DNA from 3 places in the Sedimenticola selenatireducens genome. Region 1 is predicted to be linked to each of the others. Evidence: predicted binding sites of a transcription regulator. Region 1 holds the regulator's gene; each other region holds the start of a gene.
What was found. The regulator FliA, encoded in region 1, starts transcription of late flagellar genes. The targets are predictions, from matches to a motif close to GCTAAAGTTNNNNNNNNNNCNGCCGATA.
Positions count from the first base shown of each region.

Region 2: the regulator FliA is predicted to act here: its motif matches at 3,159-3,186, upstream of ACHZBF_RS07570 (chemotaxis protein).
Region 3: the regulator FliA is predicted to act here: its motif matches at 905-932, upstream of ACHZBF_RS04260 (flagellin N-terminal helical domain-containing protein).

Region 1 is NZ_CAXXYC010000003.1:246,029-250,687, forward strand. Features, by position in the region: gene flhF (flagellar biosynthesis protein FlhF) at 1-956, shown strand, start outside; gene ACHZBF_RS04825 (MinD/ParA family protein) at 991-1,830, shown strand; gene ACHZBF_RS04830 (RNA polymerase sigma factor FliA) at 1,827-2,567, shown strand; gene cheY (chemotaxis response regulator CheY) at 2,624-2,998, shown strand; gene ACHZBF_RS04840 (protein phosphatase CheZ) at 3,032-3,745, shown strand; gene ACHZBF_RS04845 (chemotaxis protein CheA) at 3,758-4,659, shown strand, end outside.
Region 2 is NZ_CAXXYC010000003.1:831,229-835,887, reverse strand. Features, by position in the region: gene hypF (carbamoyltransferase HypF) at 1-2,061, opposite strand, end outside; gene ACHZBF_RS07570 (chemotaxis protein) at 2,159-3,022, opposite strand; gene ACHZBF_RS07565 (hypothetical protein) at 3,488-4,084, shown strand; gene ACHZBF_RS07560 (phosphohexomutase domain-containing protein) at 4,197-4,659, opposite strand, start outside.
Region 3 is NZ_CAXXYC010000003.1:131,950-136,608, forward strand. Features, by position in the region: gene flgL (flagellar hook-associated protein FlgL) at 1-202, shown strand, start outside; gene ACHZBF_RS04255 (flagellin) at 160-669, shown strand; gene ACHZBF_RS04260 (flagellin N-terminal helical domain-containing protein) at 1,045-2,592, shown strand; gene ACHZBF_RS04265 (flagellar protein FlaG) at 2,654-3,082, shown strand; gene fliD (flagellar filament capping protein FliD) at 3,236-4,597, shown strand; gene fliS (flagellar export chaperone FliS) at 4,652-4,659, shown strand, end outside.

The sequences.
Region 1 (4,659 bases):
CCAAGGTGGAGTGGAGCCAGGACCCGGTGCTGGTAGAGATGCGCCAGGAGATGAAGGCGTTACGCCGCATGATGGAGAATGAACTCTCCGGCCTGAGCTGGCGTGAGATGGGTGATCACAGACCGGAAACCCGGGATCTTTTCAGAAAACTGATGGGACTATCGATCAGTCCCGATATCTGCAGCCAACTGGTGGAGAGTGTCACCGATGTCACCAGCGCCGATCAGGCCTGGAGAAAGGCGCTCTATTATCTCGCCACAAAGATGGAGACGGTCGGGGATGATCTGCTTGAGCAGGGGGGAGTGTTTGCCCTGATCGGCCCTACCGGGGTCGGCAAGACCACCACGGTGGCGAAACTGGCGGCCCGGTTTGCCCTGCGTCACGGCACCCATCAGATAGCACTGATCTCCACCGACAACTACCGTATCGGTGCCCAGGAGCAGTTGAACACCTATGCCCGAATCCTGGATGTGCCGGTGCGCTCGGCGGGTACCCGCGAAGAGTTGGCGGTTGCTCTGAACGGTCTGACAGGCAAGCGATTGATCCTGATTGATACGGCGGGTATGAGCCAGCGCGATGTTCGACTCAGTGAACAACTCTCCATGCTGGACGTGGCCGGGCAGGGCGTGCGCAGTTTTCTGACCCTGTCCGCCGCAACCGACAACTCCTCGCTGGAACAGACGATCAGTGCTTTTGGCGCGGCCAGGCCTGAGGCCTGCATACTCACCAAGGTTGATGAGGCCGGTTCGCTTGGTGGTGCTCTGTCGGCATTGATACACAAGGAGTTACCCCTGGCGTTTGTCGCAGACGGCCAGAAGGTGCCGGAGGATCTGCATCTGGCCCGTTCACACACCCTGGTCAGCAAGGCGGTAGCCTGCAGCACCGGGGGGGGAGAGTATTCAGATGAATACCTGGCACTGGCGCTTGGAGGTGCGAGAGCAAATGCTCATGGCTGATGCAATAACAGATCAAGCAGCAGGATTAAGACGTATGGTTCAACCTACACCCGTACGAGTAATTGCCGTTACCGGAGGTAAAGGAGGCGTCGGAAAGACCAATATCTCGGTCAATCTGGCGGTCTCCATGGCTGAGATGGGGCGTCGAGTGATGCTGCTGGATGCCGACCTCGGACTGGCCAACATTGATGTGGTGCTTGGACTGCATCCACAGTATGACCTGTCCCATGTGTTGAGTGGTGAGCGCTCCCTTGAGGAGGTAGTGCTGCAGGGGCCTGCGGGCATCCGTGTGGTGCCGGGTGCCTCGGGTGTGCAACAGATGGCCGAATTGAGTGCGGCTGAGCATGCCGGATTGATCCGCGCCTTCAGTGATGTCGGCAATGATCTGGATGTGCTGATTATCGATACGGCGGCGGGTATATCGGATACGGTGGTCAGTTTCAGTCGCGCGGCCCAGGAACTGATCGTGGTGGTCTGTGATGAGCCGGCATCGATTACCGATGCCTACGCCATGATCAAACTGTTGAATCGCGAGTATGGTCTGGATCGCTTTCGTATCCTGGCCAATATGACGCGTACAGCCGAAGAGGGGCGCAACCTGTATAACAAGATGTGCCGTGTCACCGACCAGTACCTGGATGTTATGCTTACCTACATGGGCAGTATTCCATACGACGAAAACCTCAGAAAGGCAGTGAAATCGCAAAAACCTGTGGTTCAAGCCAACCCTCGCAGCCATATTGCAAAAATATTCAAGAATCTGGCGCAAAAGGCCGATAACTGGCCTGTACCGGATGGTGCCAGCGGGCACCTCCAGTTCTTCGTGGAACGGCTGATTCAATATACAAGCCAGGGCGGGGAGATGGGCCGGTGAGTGGACTAGCGAGTTATACCGCGATTCAGGAGATGGATGCCGATACCCTGGTTAACCGGCATGCCCCGCTGGTCAAGCGTATCGCCTACCACCTGATGAATCGCCTGCCGCCCAACGTACAGGCGGATGATTTGATACAGGCCGGGATGATCGGGCTGCTTGAGGCGAGTAGAAATTATGACCCCAGCCAGGGAGCCAGTTTCGAAACCTACGCAGGGATTCGTATTCGTGGCGCAATGCTGGATGAGATCCGGCGCAGCGACTGGACGCCCCGTTCCGTGCATCGAAAGGCGAGGATGGTAGCCGATGCCATGCGCTCTATTGAAAATGAGCAGGGACGTGATGCCCGGGACGTGGAAGTGGCGGAAGTGCTGGATATGAACCTGGTTCAGTACCATCGTATCCTGCAGGATGCGGCGGGCTGTCGGATCTTCAGTATTGAAGAGCTGCAGGCAGTGGGTGAATTGCCCATTGACGGCGGTGACAGTCAGGCGGGGGGGCTGTTTGACGGCATGCAGAAGGATGCCTTTAAAAAGGCCCTGGCAGAGGCGATTGCCGGCCTGCCGGAGCGGGAGAGATTGGTAATCGCACTTTATTATGATGAGGAGATGAACCTGCGAGAGATTGGGCAGGTTCTTGGAGTTAGCGAATCAAGGGTATGCCAGATACACAGCCAGGCCACCCTGCGGTTACGCGCCCGCCTTGCAGATTGGTTATCCGATGCAGATGAGCTCTGATCGGTCTATGAAAACGAATAACGGCATCGAGTTTGGAGGTTGCCTTGAATAAAAACATGAAGATTCTCATTGTGGACGATTTTTCCACAATGCGACGGATTATTAAGAATCTGCTTCGGGATCTGGGATTCACCAATACCCAGGAAGCGGACGATGGTAATACCGCCTTGCCCATGTTGCAGTCAGGTAACTTTGATTTCCTGGTAACGGACTGGAATATGCCGGGCATGACCGGGATTGATCTGCTGAAAGCGGTGCGGGCAGACCCCAACCTGGTCAAACTTCCGGTGTTGATGGTCACTGCCGAATCGAAGCGTGAGCAGATCATCGAGGCGGCCCAGGCGGGCGTCAATGGCTATGTAGTCAAGCCATTTACCGCGGTGACGCTGGAAGAGAAGATCAGCAAGATTTTTGAACGTGTAGGCAGCTAACCGGCAGCATGACGAATCGGTCTGGAGAAATAAATGGACAACGATGAACGTCTGATGCTGGCGAAGCAGCTGGTAGAGCATCTGGAGGCAGGGAATGAAGCTGAAGCGACACATGTCAGTTCCCTTCTTACCGAAGGTGTCGAGAGCAAACTGTTTCTGGAAGTTGGGCGCTTGACCCGTGAGTTGCATGAAGCGATCAATGAGTTCCTGCTTGACCCGCGCATCAATGAAATGGCCCAGGTGGAAATCCCGGACGCCAGTGAGCGACTCACTTATGTGATTACCATGACCGAGAAATCGGCTAATACCACGCTAGGTGCGGTCGAGGCAGGGCTGCCCCTGGCGGATGATCTGGGTGTGAAGGCACGCGCCATATCGGAACAATGGGAGCGGTTTTGTAATCGTGAACTTTCTGTCGATGACTTCAGGGAATTGAGCAGGGAACTGGGCGGCTTTCTGGCATTGACCACCGAACGGTCGAAACAGCTGCATGGTCATCTGACCGAAGTGCTGATGGCGCAGGATTTTCAGGATCTGACCGGACAGATTATCCGGCAGGTGATTACCCTGGTGCATGATGTGGAAGACAAGCTGGTGCAGCTGGTTCGGATATCCGGCTCAAAGTTGCCGGAAAAACAAAAAGATGCAAAAAAACTGGAGGGGCCGGTCATCCCCGGCATTGACCAGGGTGACACGGTCAGTGGACAGGATGATGTGGACGACCTGCTATCCAGTTTGGGCTTTTAGAGGTGTCGAAGCATGGCCATTGATATGGATGACGAGATCCTGCAGGACTTTCTGGTTGAGGCCGGGGAGATACTTGAGCAGCTGAATGAACAGTTGGTGGATCTGGAGCAGCGTCCTGACGATTATGATCTGTTAAACGCGGTATTTCGTGGCTTCCATACAATCAAGGGCGGTGCGGGGTTTCTGAGTATTGACCCGCTGGTAACCGTCTGCCACCGGGCGGAAGATGTATTTAACATATTGCGCCAGGGGCAGCGGCGTGTGGATGCGGCACTCATGGATGCCGTTCTGCAGGTACTGGACGTGGTGAACGAGATGTTTGCCCGGGTGCAGTCTGGTGAAGAGCCGGATGAGGCCGATCCCGGACTGATCGAGACGCTGCATCAGCTTGCCATCCCTGAAAGCGAGGCGGTTGCAGAGTCTACAGTCCAGGCGGTGGAACCGGTTGTCGTAGCAGAACCGGAACCAGAGCTGGAATTTGCCACTGCGGAACTTGAGGAGACAGCGACAGCATCCGCATCAGGGTCGTTTTCCGACCCAGCTCTCGGCGGTGATGACATCACGGAAGAAGAGTTTGAAAAGCTGCTCGATCAACTCCACGGAACCGGTAAGCACGGCGGGACGCCAGCACAGGCCCCTGCAGCAAAACCGGCGCCGGCTTCGCAACCGCTGGCGGCGGGCAGTGATGATATTACGGAAGATGAGTTTGAGGATCTGCTGGACCAGTTGCATGGCAAAGGTCAGTTTGGCGGTCTGCCTGCAACAGGTGAACAGACATCCGCTGTGGTTGCCCCCCAAGCGGCGGCTACCGAATCCGATGATATCACCGAAGAGGAGTTTGATGCGCTTCTCGATGAATTGCATGGCAAAGGCAAATTTGGCGCGATCAATGGTTCGGCGGAAGCCGCGAATAA
Region 2 (4,659 bases), 590 kb from region 1:
CAAGGCGTGCCACAGTGGTTGCCAGCCCAGCACGCACTGCCCGCCAATCCATTCCATCCGGTATCCATATCCTGTTTCCTGCCCCTCCAAAAACTCATGGTCAATCAGGGCCTCCATCTCAATGGCGGCCTGTCCTTCGTGGCTCGCCTGCTCCCGGCAGATCCCGATAGCAGCGGCGACCGCATCAAACAGTCTGCCACAAGAGGAAGCCAGTGGTGAATTCAGCCCTCGCTCAAACATCTGCTGCAGGTTGGCAATCGGCTTGCTGTTGAGAAAGCGCATAATCTCCAGTTCGCCATAATCATTTGACAGACGATCCCAGGCGAATTCACTCAACAGGTGGGCGAGCGTATTGCGCCAGGGTTCATGCATCGCCTTGGCGCCCCCCAGCATGGCCGTGGGTTTGAAGTAACCCAGGCGTTGAAATTCACGATAATTGACTCTCAGGAACTCGCCGCCCCACAGGGCACCGTCCTCCCCCATGCCAAGACCATCGAGCGCAACACCCAAAACATCCGCTTGATCCAAACCCCTGCCATGCTCCGCCATACAGCCGACTATATGCGCATGATGGTGCTGAACGGATTCCAGATGGATCTTACGCTCCTCAGCCATCTGCTGGCCCCACTGGGTCGAGAGATAATTGGGATGATAGTCGACCACCACTACCGCCGGGTCATGTTGGAACAGTTGACCATAGAGTTCCAGGGAGCGATGATATTCCTTGATGGTGGCGCCGTTCTCGAGATCGCCCATATGCTGGGAGAGAATGGCCTGGTTGTCCTTCATCAGGCAGAAGGTGTTTTTCAGTTCACCACCCAGGGCAAGTATCGGTGGGGTTCCCCTGAACTCATCAGGCAAAGTGATAGGCGCAGGCGCATAGCCACGCGCCCGGCGCAATAATCTGGCATCACCATCCATCACCCGAACCACCGAATCATCCAGGCGATTCACAATCTCCCGGTCATGCAGAAGCCAGTAATCGGCAATAGCCGACAGACGATCATGAGCAGCGTTATTCGAGATTACCTGCGGCTCATCCGACAGATTGCCGGATGTCAGCACAATCGGTCGCGCCAACCGCCCCATCAATAGATGATGCAAGGGCGTATAGGGCAGCATAAAACCAAGAGATCGCCGCCCCGGGGCGATCGCAGGCGCGAGCGTTTCCTCCCCTCCCTGCCGCAGAATCACAATAGGTGCGGCGCTACTTTTCAGCAGAGCCTCCTCCTGATCACTGACGTCGGCATAACGGCGGATCATTGCCAGGTCGGTCGCCATCAAGGCAAAGGCCTTGTGGTAGCGTCGTTTCCTTGAGCGCAGTGTCGCAACGGCCTGTTCATTCCCCGCATCACAGGCGAGATGCACGCCGCCGATTCCCTTGATCGCCAGGATAGCGCCGGAGCGTAGAAGTTTGGCCGCAAGCTCAAGCGGTCCCTTGTCACTTCCCTCATGCAACGCTTTGCCTGCGACATCTTCCAGCCAGACCCGCGGACCACACGCCGGACAGGCATTAGGTTGTGCATGAAAGCGTCGATCCGCTGGATCACGGTATTCTGCCAGGCAAGCCTTGCATTGTTGAAATACCGCCATACTGGTAGTCGCCCGGTCATAAGGGATCGCGCGCACAATGGAGAGTCTGGGGCCGCAATGGGTACAGTTTGTAAACGGGTAGTGATAACGCCGGTTATGTGGCTGATGGATATCCTGCAGGCAGGCATCGCAGGTAGCCGCATCGGGAACAATACCGGTACGGATCTCGCCCCCTCTGCTTTCAATGATCTCAAACCGGGTGTATGCCGGTCTATCCAGCAATGCAAGCGGCTGTCGTTCGACAGCATCGATCTTGGACAGTGGCGGTGGTTGTTGTGTGATTAATTTGATCAGTCGATCTATTGCAGATTTACAGCCAATGGCATCGATCAGAACACCTTCGGCGTCATTCCATACCGCACCGAGCAATTTGCAGTGATTGGCAAAATTCCAGACCGTCGGCCTGAAACCGACGCCCTGAACCAATCCACGTATACGGATTCGCTCTGCATAGGGTTTGACGTTCATGGGTTAGTTGGGATCCGGGTCGGTGAAATATTGTACAAGTGTACCCCTACCCCCCTTTTCGGGCGAAGTAGAAAACACCGGTTTTCCGGTATCTGCTTCAGTGATCCTGACCCAGTCCCTCCAGAACCGCTTCAGCCAACTCTTCGGTAACAAACTTCGTCAAGGCGGCATTTGCCCCGCTGGCCGTGGCATACTCCTTACTGACGGCGCCTGCCAGCGAGGTATGGAGCAGTATATAAACCGAAGCGAAATCCTGATCCTTGCGCAGTTCCCGAGTCAGCGTGTAACCATCCATCTCAGGCATCTCGATATCCGAAATGATCAGATCAACAGTACGCCCTTCTGCATGCAGTGCGTGCAATAATTGCAGGGCCTCTTTACCGTCGTTGGCCATCACCGGATCTATACCAATCATCGCCAGAGTCTGGGAGACCTGCTTTCTGGCAAGCCCGGAGTCATCCACCACAAGGATCAACTTTCTGCGCAACAGCTCAAGTTGTTCATCCGAGAGGCTAACACCCTTTCCGGTGCTGTCCTTGGGTGGTGCAACCTCATTCAGCACGCGCTCAACATCAATCACCTCTACAATCTTATCGTCGATATTAATCACACCCGTTATGTAATTAAAGCGTCCAGACGAAGCCGGTGGAGGTTGTATGGCATCCCACCCAAGCGGAATTATCTTATCCACTTTTTTAACCAGAAAGCCCTGCAGAGAACGATTGAATTCTGAAATAATGATTGAACAATCGGCAAATTCCGCTACATCCTTGGTTGTAGTCATACCCAATGCACTGGAAAGATCAATTACCGGGAATGGCTGTCCACGCAGACGGGCGATGCCAATAATCGCAGGATTGGCCCCGGGAAGTGTGTTCATCGCATGGTAGGGGATGATCTCCTTAATCTTCAGAACATTGATGCCGAATACCTGGCGACCAAAAAGGGTAAACAGCAGCATGCGCTGTTGTGTCCTGTTTTGATTTTTTTGCTGATTTGAATTTTCAGTAGTCACAAACAATACGTGTGTTATTGAGTTAACGACGACGATGGGCAGGAACCAACAGTCTCTCCACTCCACCATGCTCGAAATAGTCTAGCGACCGACCTCATCATAACTTGAACCCGGTTACTGTTTCATCGACCCGATTTATCCTAATACCACACTGGTAAAACGGGCGACCAGAGTATTCCAAGGCGCTGAATTTGATTTAGCAAGGGTGATTGCTAATTTAGTCTTGACGAAGAAATCATAAAATTATTGCGCGTTGTTTAAGTAAGGTATCGCTATTATCTGTAAAACTATTGAATATTTTTCATAATTTCCAAATAAAGTATTGGCAACAGTATTCAACTTTGGCAATATTCGATCTGTGGGATACTCAACTACCCGTCGCATTTCATACACTCTTATGGGGAACCTCAGATGGTCACGAAAAAAGCAAGAACCACAAAAAAACGCGTTGCTAAAAAAACGGCAGCCCGTGCAACAAAAACTACTGCCGCCAAGAAGGCAGCACCCAGCATCTCTCCTGTAGCACAACTCGAACAGTCAATTGCCAAATCACAAGCTCAACTGACCAAGCTTTACGAAAAAGACGCGGCACAGGCACAAAAGAGTGTAGAAAAAATCAAGGGCCAACTGGATAAGGCGGTAGCCAGACAGGCGGTACTGCGCGATAAAAAGAACGCTGCAGCGGAAAAGGCCACCACCAACCGTACCGCAGCCGCAAAGAAACAGGTAGAAAAGTCACGCGAGGCGCTGCGTATCGCAGGTCAAAAGGTATCCGAGCTGCGTGAGCAGATGAAAAACGCCAAACAGGCTCTCAAAGAAGCGAGCGACACACAGAAGAAGTCTGCCGCGCAACAGAAGGCACTGGAAAAATTCGAAAGCGACTGGACCAAGGCCAATGCCCCCAAGAAGAAGCGGAAGGCAAGCGCCAAACGTCGTCCGCGCAAGACCGCAGCCCGGAAATCGGCTGCAATGGCTGCCGCTACCACCGAAACTGCGGCAAGCGAATAAAACACCAACGGGATGCCGGGTCGACCTGCATCCAGACAGCAAAAAGCCCGCTCCCGAGATTGCACGGGGCGGGCTTTTGTATTGTCTGCCGTCCTCTCTAACCAATCAGCCCCTAATTATCGGCTGACCTCAGCAGATTCAATACCTCTTCGCACTTCTCACGCATCAAGCGTATATCCCCCCGGGTTTCCAGGTTTAGTCTGACGACCGGTTCAGTATTCGAACTGCGCAGATTAAACCGCCACTGCGCCATATCAACACTGATACCGTCGGTGTAATCCACCGACAGCGCCTGCTCCTGATAGTGGGCCAACACCCGGGCGATAGCGGCAGCCGGATCACCGATCTGACTATTGATCTCACCAGGCGAGGGATACTTCGCGATACGATCATCCACCAGGGTCGACAATGGCTGCTGTTTTAGACTGACCAGTTCGGCAATCAACAGCCAGGGAATCATGCCGCTATCACAGTAGAAAAAATCCCGAAAATAGTGATGTGCACTCATCTCGCCGCCATAGACCGCATCCTCCTGCCGCATCCGCTCCTTGATGAAGGCATGTCCGGTTTTACTC
Region 3 (4,659 bases), 110 kb from region 1:
GACCGGGCCGATTGCCACGGTCAATGTGGCCGCGCCTACCGACCCGGCGCCTGCCGCCATCACTGCAGGTGATATCACCATTGATGGTGGCAACGGCAATGGGGCAATCAGTATCGGAGCCTTGCGCTCGCGGCCAATCCGACGCAGCGAGCGGTCCAGTTGCGAGATGCCATCAATGCCATCAGTGGTCAAACCGGGGTAAGGGCCGAGAGTAACACTGCACCGCCTGACACCCTGACCCTGACCGCGGTTGGGGGCACGGGCGTGACGGTGAATATCGCCGGTACTGCCACCACGGCCAATACGGGTCTGACAACAGGTGCAACCGCGCCGGTGACTTCAAAGCGGAGTGTATTCGAGACTCTTGACCTGCTGGCCGCGGATCTGGAGGCCGGGAAATCAGTAGATCGCTATATCACCGATGTTCAGCTGGCGATGGACAATGTCATTGAGGTCAGAACCACCGTGGGTGGCCGTTTGAATTCCATTGAAGAGCAGCAGACGGTGAATGAGGATCTCAAGCTGAACCTGGAAATCCACCGTTCTGAGGAGCGTGATCTGGACTATACGGAGGCTATCTCCCGGTTTGAGAGCCAGATGACCGCCCTGCAGGCCGCTCAACAGGCCTATGTGAAGGTAAAAGGGCTTTCCCTGTTCAATTACCTGTAGGAGGCCCGCCTCGGGCCGAATGCGCGGCGTGGGCACACAAGACGTGCCCATCCAACGTGTCTGAAGTTGTAGGTCGTGTTAGCTGAAGGCGTAACCCGACAAGGTTTCCGATACAGGGAGCGTGGATTGATTGTCGGATTACGCTGTCGCTAATTCGACCTACGAGATTGATTTTTATGTAAAAATTAAACGGATATTTTTTGTAATGGCATTCGCAAGATTTTTTGTTATTTCGCTTAAAGAATCCCTGGATACGGCCGTTACAAACATCGGAGGCGGTAAATATCAGAAAATTGTTCCGATATATCCGCCAAATATCAACCTGACCCCGAGGGCACCCGATGCGGTAGCTAAAGGGGAATAAGGAGCAAGACAATGGCACAGATTATCAATACCAATATTGCGTCCCTGACCGCACAGCGCAATCTGAACAAATCCCAGAGTTCAATGGCTACAGCCATGGAACGGCTCTCTTCCGGTCTTCGTATCAACAGCGCTAAGGATGATGCGGCTGGTTTGGCAATTTCTGAACGGATGACTTCCCAGATTAGAGGGTTAAATCAGGCAATTAGAAACTCAAATGACGGCATATCTCTTTCCCAAACTGCGGAAGGGGCGTTGGGTGAGATTACTAATAATTTACAGCGTGTACGTGAATTGTCTGTACAGTCAGCAAATTCAACTAACAGTGCTTCTGACAGGGCGGCACTTGATGAGGAAGTGCAGCAACTGCTTGCAGAAATAGACCGTGTTGCGTCGCAAACTTCGTTCAATAATCAACGTATTCTGGATGGTACTTTTGGATCAGCCAGCTTCCAGGTTGGTGCAAATGTTGGTGAAACTATATCAATCAACCTCGCAACAAGTATGCGTACTACATCAATTGGTAAAACTGCTGACTACGTCAATAGTACTACCCAGTTTGATACCACTAAGGCAGTTGGTTCACAAGGAACTGGTGTAAATACTAGTGCTATCGCATCAGGTAATGTCACTATAGCCATTGGGAGTAATTCCGCCGTCACCGTTGGGGCGTCACAGGACTATTCTTCAACAGGCGCTGGACGAACAGCAGGTAGTGCCTATTCAAAAGCTGACGCTATTAATTCGGCTGGTATTAGTGGGTTAACTGCTGTCGCCGATACGACGGTTCAGTTAGACCTGGCCGCCAACGCCGTATCTGCTACAAATACTGGTTATAGCCTGTCGCTCAATGGTGTGGCAATTGTAACGGGATATGATGGTACTGCCGACGGTGCGATGAGTTCCGATACGCTTGTGTCGCTTATCAACTCAAATGCAAGTGCATCGGGTGTTACAGCTTCGTATGATAGCGCAAATACCAGAATTACGTTAACTGCAAGTGATGGCAGAAATATAGCGGTTTCGCAGACAAACACAACAACCACAACAGATGGTTTTCAGGGTATTGAGGGTGATAACAACGCTGTTAACACCACAACTGACTTTACGCCAGGTGCAAGTGGTGCAGCGGCAACAGCTACGTATGGAGGTACTCTCCGTCTCATATCTGCAGAGTCAATTGCTGTAGCTGGGACGGCTCCGGCGACAATTGGATTTACTACGGGCTCTATGGCACTTGGCAACTCAGCACTTAGTTCATCATCAGTAACGACGGTTGCAAATGCTAATACAACTCTTACTCGCGTTGATGCGGCGTTGTCTTCAGTGAGTACCCTTCGTAGTACTTTTGGTGCAGTTCAGAATCGTTTTGAAACAACTATAGCTAACCTGAGTGTGACGTCTGAAAATCTCTCAGCCGCCCGTTCCCGCATCCAAGATGCCGACTTCGCCGCTGAAACAGCCGCGATGACCCGTTCGCAGATCCTGCAGCAGGCGGGTGTGGCAATGGTTTCCCAGGCGAATGCGCTGCCGCAGAGCGTATTGTCACTTCTCCAGTAATCTGGGCGAGGGATGGGGCATTGAAAAAATTGCCCCATCCCGCGTTAAATAGGTGATCGCCATGGTGAATGAAATCTCGCAAAGTGTATTGAGCGGCCTGTCCGCGCAATCAAAAGGAGCTGCAAGCAGTACCGTAAGGGTGCGGGAAAATTCTGAAATCCAGCGGGTGGCTCAATCTGCACAAATCGCTTCCAGGGGTGAGGCCAAGGAAGAACAAAGGCCTACTGCAGCGATGGATGGACAGACGCTTGATAATGCGGTTGAACAGTTGAACCAGTTTGCTCAATCTGTTCAGCGTAAACTGGAATTCTCAGTGGATGAAGAGAGTGGAAAGACCGTTATCAAGGTTATAGATAAAGAGTCTGGTGAGATGGTGAGGAGTATTCCATCTGAAGATGTGCTGGATATGCAGCAGAGGCTCAGGGAAACGAGTGAAGCTATTTTTAAAGGTAATCAGGGAATATCGCTGCTGTTTGAAGCAAAGGCATGATTCTCTGGACGGGTGACAGGGACGTCACTGGATTTAATTTGATTAACAGATGCCTGGCGCAGAGATAAAAAATCAGGCAATTCACTCCGTCAGTTAGCAAGGCGATTTTAACTTGGGCTGACAGAGTTCAGTAGGCATTACCAGGAGAACCAAATGGCCATCTCATCACCAGGACTGGGTTCAGGGCTTGACGTTACAGGCATCGTCTCCCAGTTGATGGCGGTTGAGCAGCAGCCTCTTACTCGGCTAAACCAGAAAGAGGCCCAGGTGCAGGCCCAGATATCAGCCTATGGCAGCCTGAAGGGTGGACTCTCGTCCCTGCAGAGTGCCATGACAAAGCTGCTGGATGCGGATACCTTTCAGGCCACCAAGGCCAGCTCATCCGATAGCGGTGTGTTAACCGTATCTTCCGATACGGATGCCGTTACCTCTTCTTACAATGTTACAGTGAACCGGCTGGCGCAGCAGCATAAGCTGGGATCCAGTGAGGTTGCATCATCAACCACTTTTGGTGGGATGGCGGGTGACGAATTGACGCTGACTGTGGGGTCGGACAGCTTTACCCTGGATCTCTCCACTGCCATGACCTTGGGTGAGATTCAGTCGGCGATCAATGTGGAGACTAACGGCACAGGGGTGACTGCTGGTCTGATCACGGGTGACAGTGGGAACCAGACCCTGGTATTGACGTCTGGCTCAACGGGTTATGACAATCGTGTTCAACTCTCCTTTGGTGGTAGTCTGGATGCCAATACTTTCAACTTCTCCATGTTGAACCGGGATGCGAGTAATCAGTTGCTGGCTGGGGAGAATGAGCTGGATGCCTCGTTGACAGTGGACGGTGTGTCCATCACCCGCGCCAGTAACAGTGTGACTGATGTGATAGAGGGCTTGACGCTGAATCTGCAGGCCACCGGGCAGTCCAATATCTCAATCAACCAGGATAGCTCGGTTGCGAAAAGTGCCGTCAGTGGCTTCGTTAATGCATACAATGAGCTGAATGATCAACTGTCAACACTGCAGAGCAGTGGCGCGAGTGGCAGTGTACTGCGTAATATTGAAAATCAGTTGCGGGGTATGCTGAATACAGGTCTTAGCGGTCTCGGCAGTTACTCCTATATCTCCCAGTTGGGTGTAACCACCAACTCAGACACGGGCAAGCTCGAGTTTGACAGCGGGAACTTTGTCTCGGCACTGGAAGATTCGCCTCAAAGTGTTACAAGTTTCTTTAGTGATGAGGATGGCGGATTTGCAGCCAGGTTTGACGGCCTGCTGGAGGGGTTCGTCAAGTCAGGTGGGACCATCGACAGTATCATTGATGGCAGTAATAGTCGAATAGAGGGCATTGAGCGCAGCCGAGAATCGCTGGAGCGCCGTCTGGAAGATATCGAGGCACGTTATCTTCGGCAGTTTGGTGCCCTGGATGGATTGATTGCGAATATGACGACGACTAGTGAATATCTGACCAGCCAGCTGGATATATTGTCCAATCTGGCTAGTGGGAATAAAAAGTAATTGCATCTTGGAATATCAGATTCAGCATAGAGTTGAATCAGTCTGGAGTACCCAATGGTAAA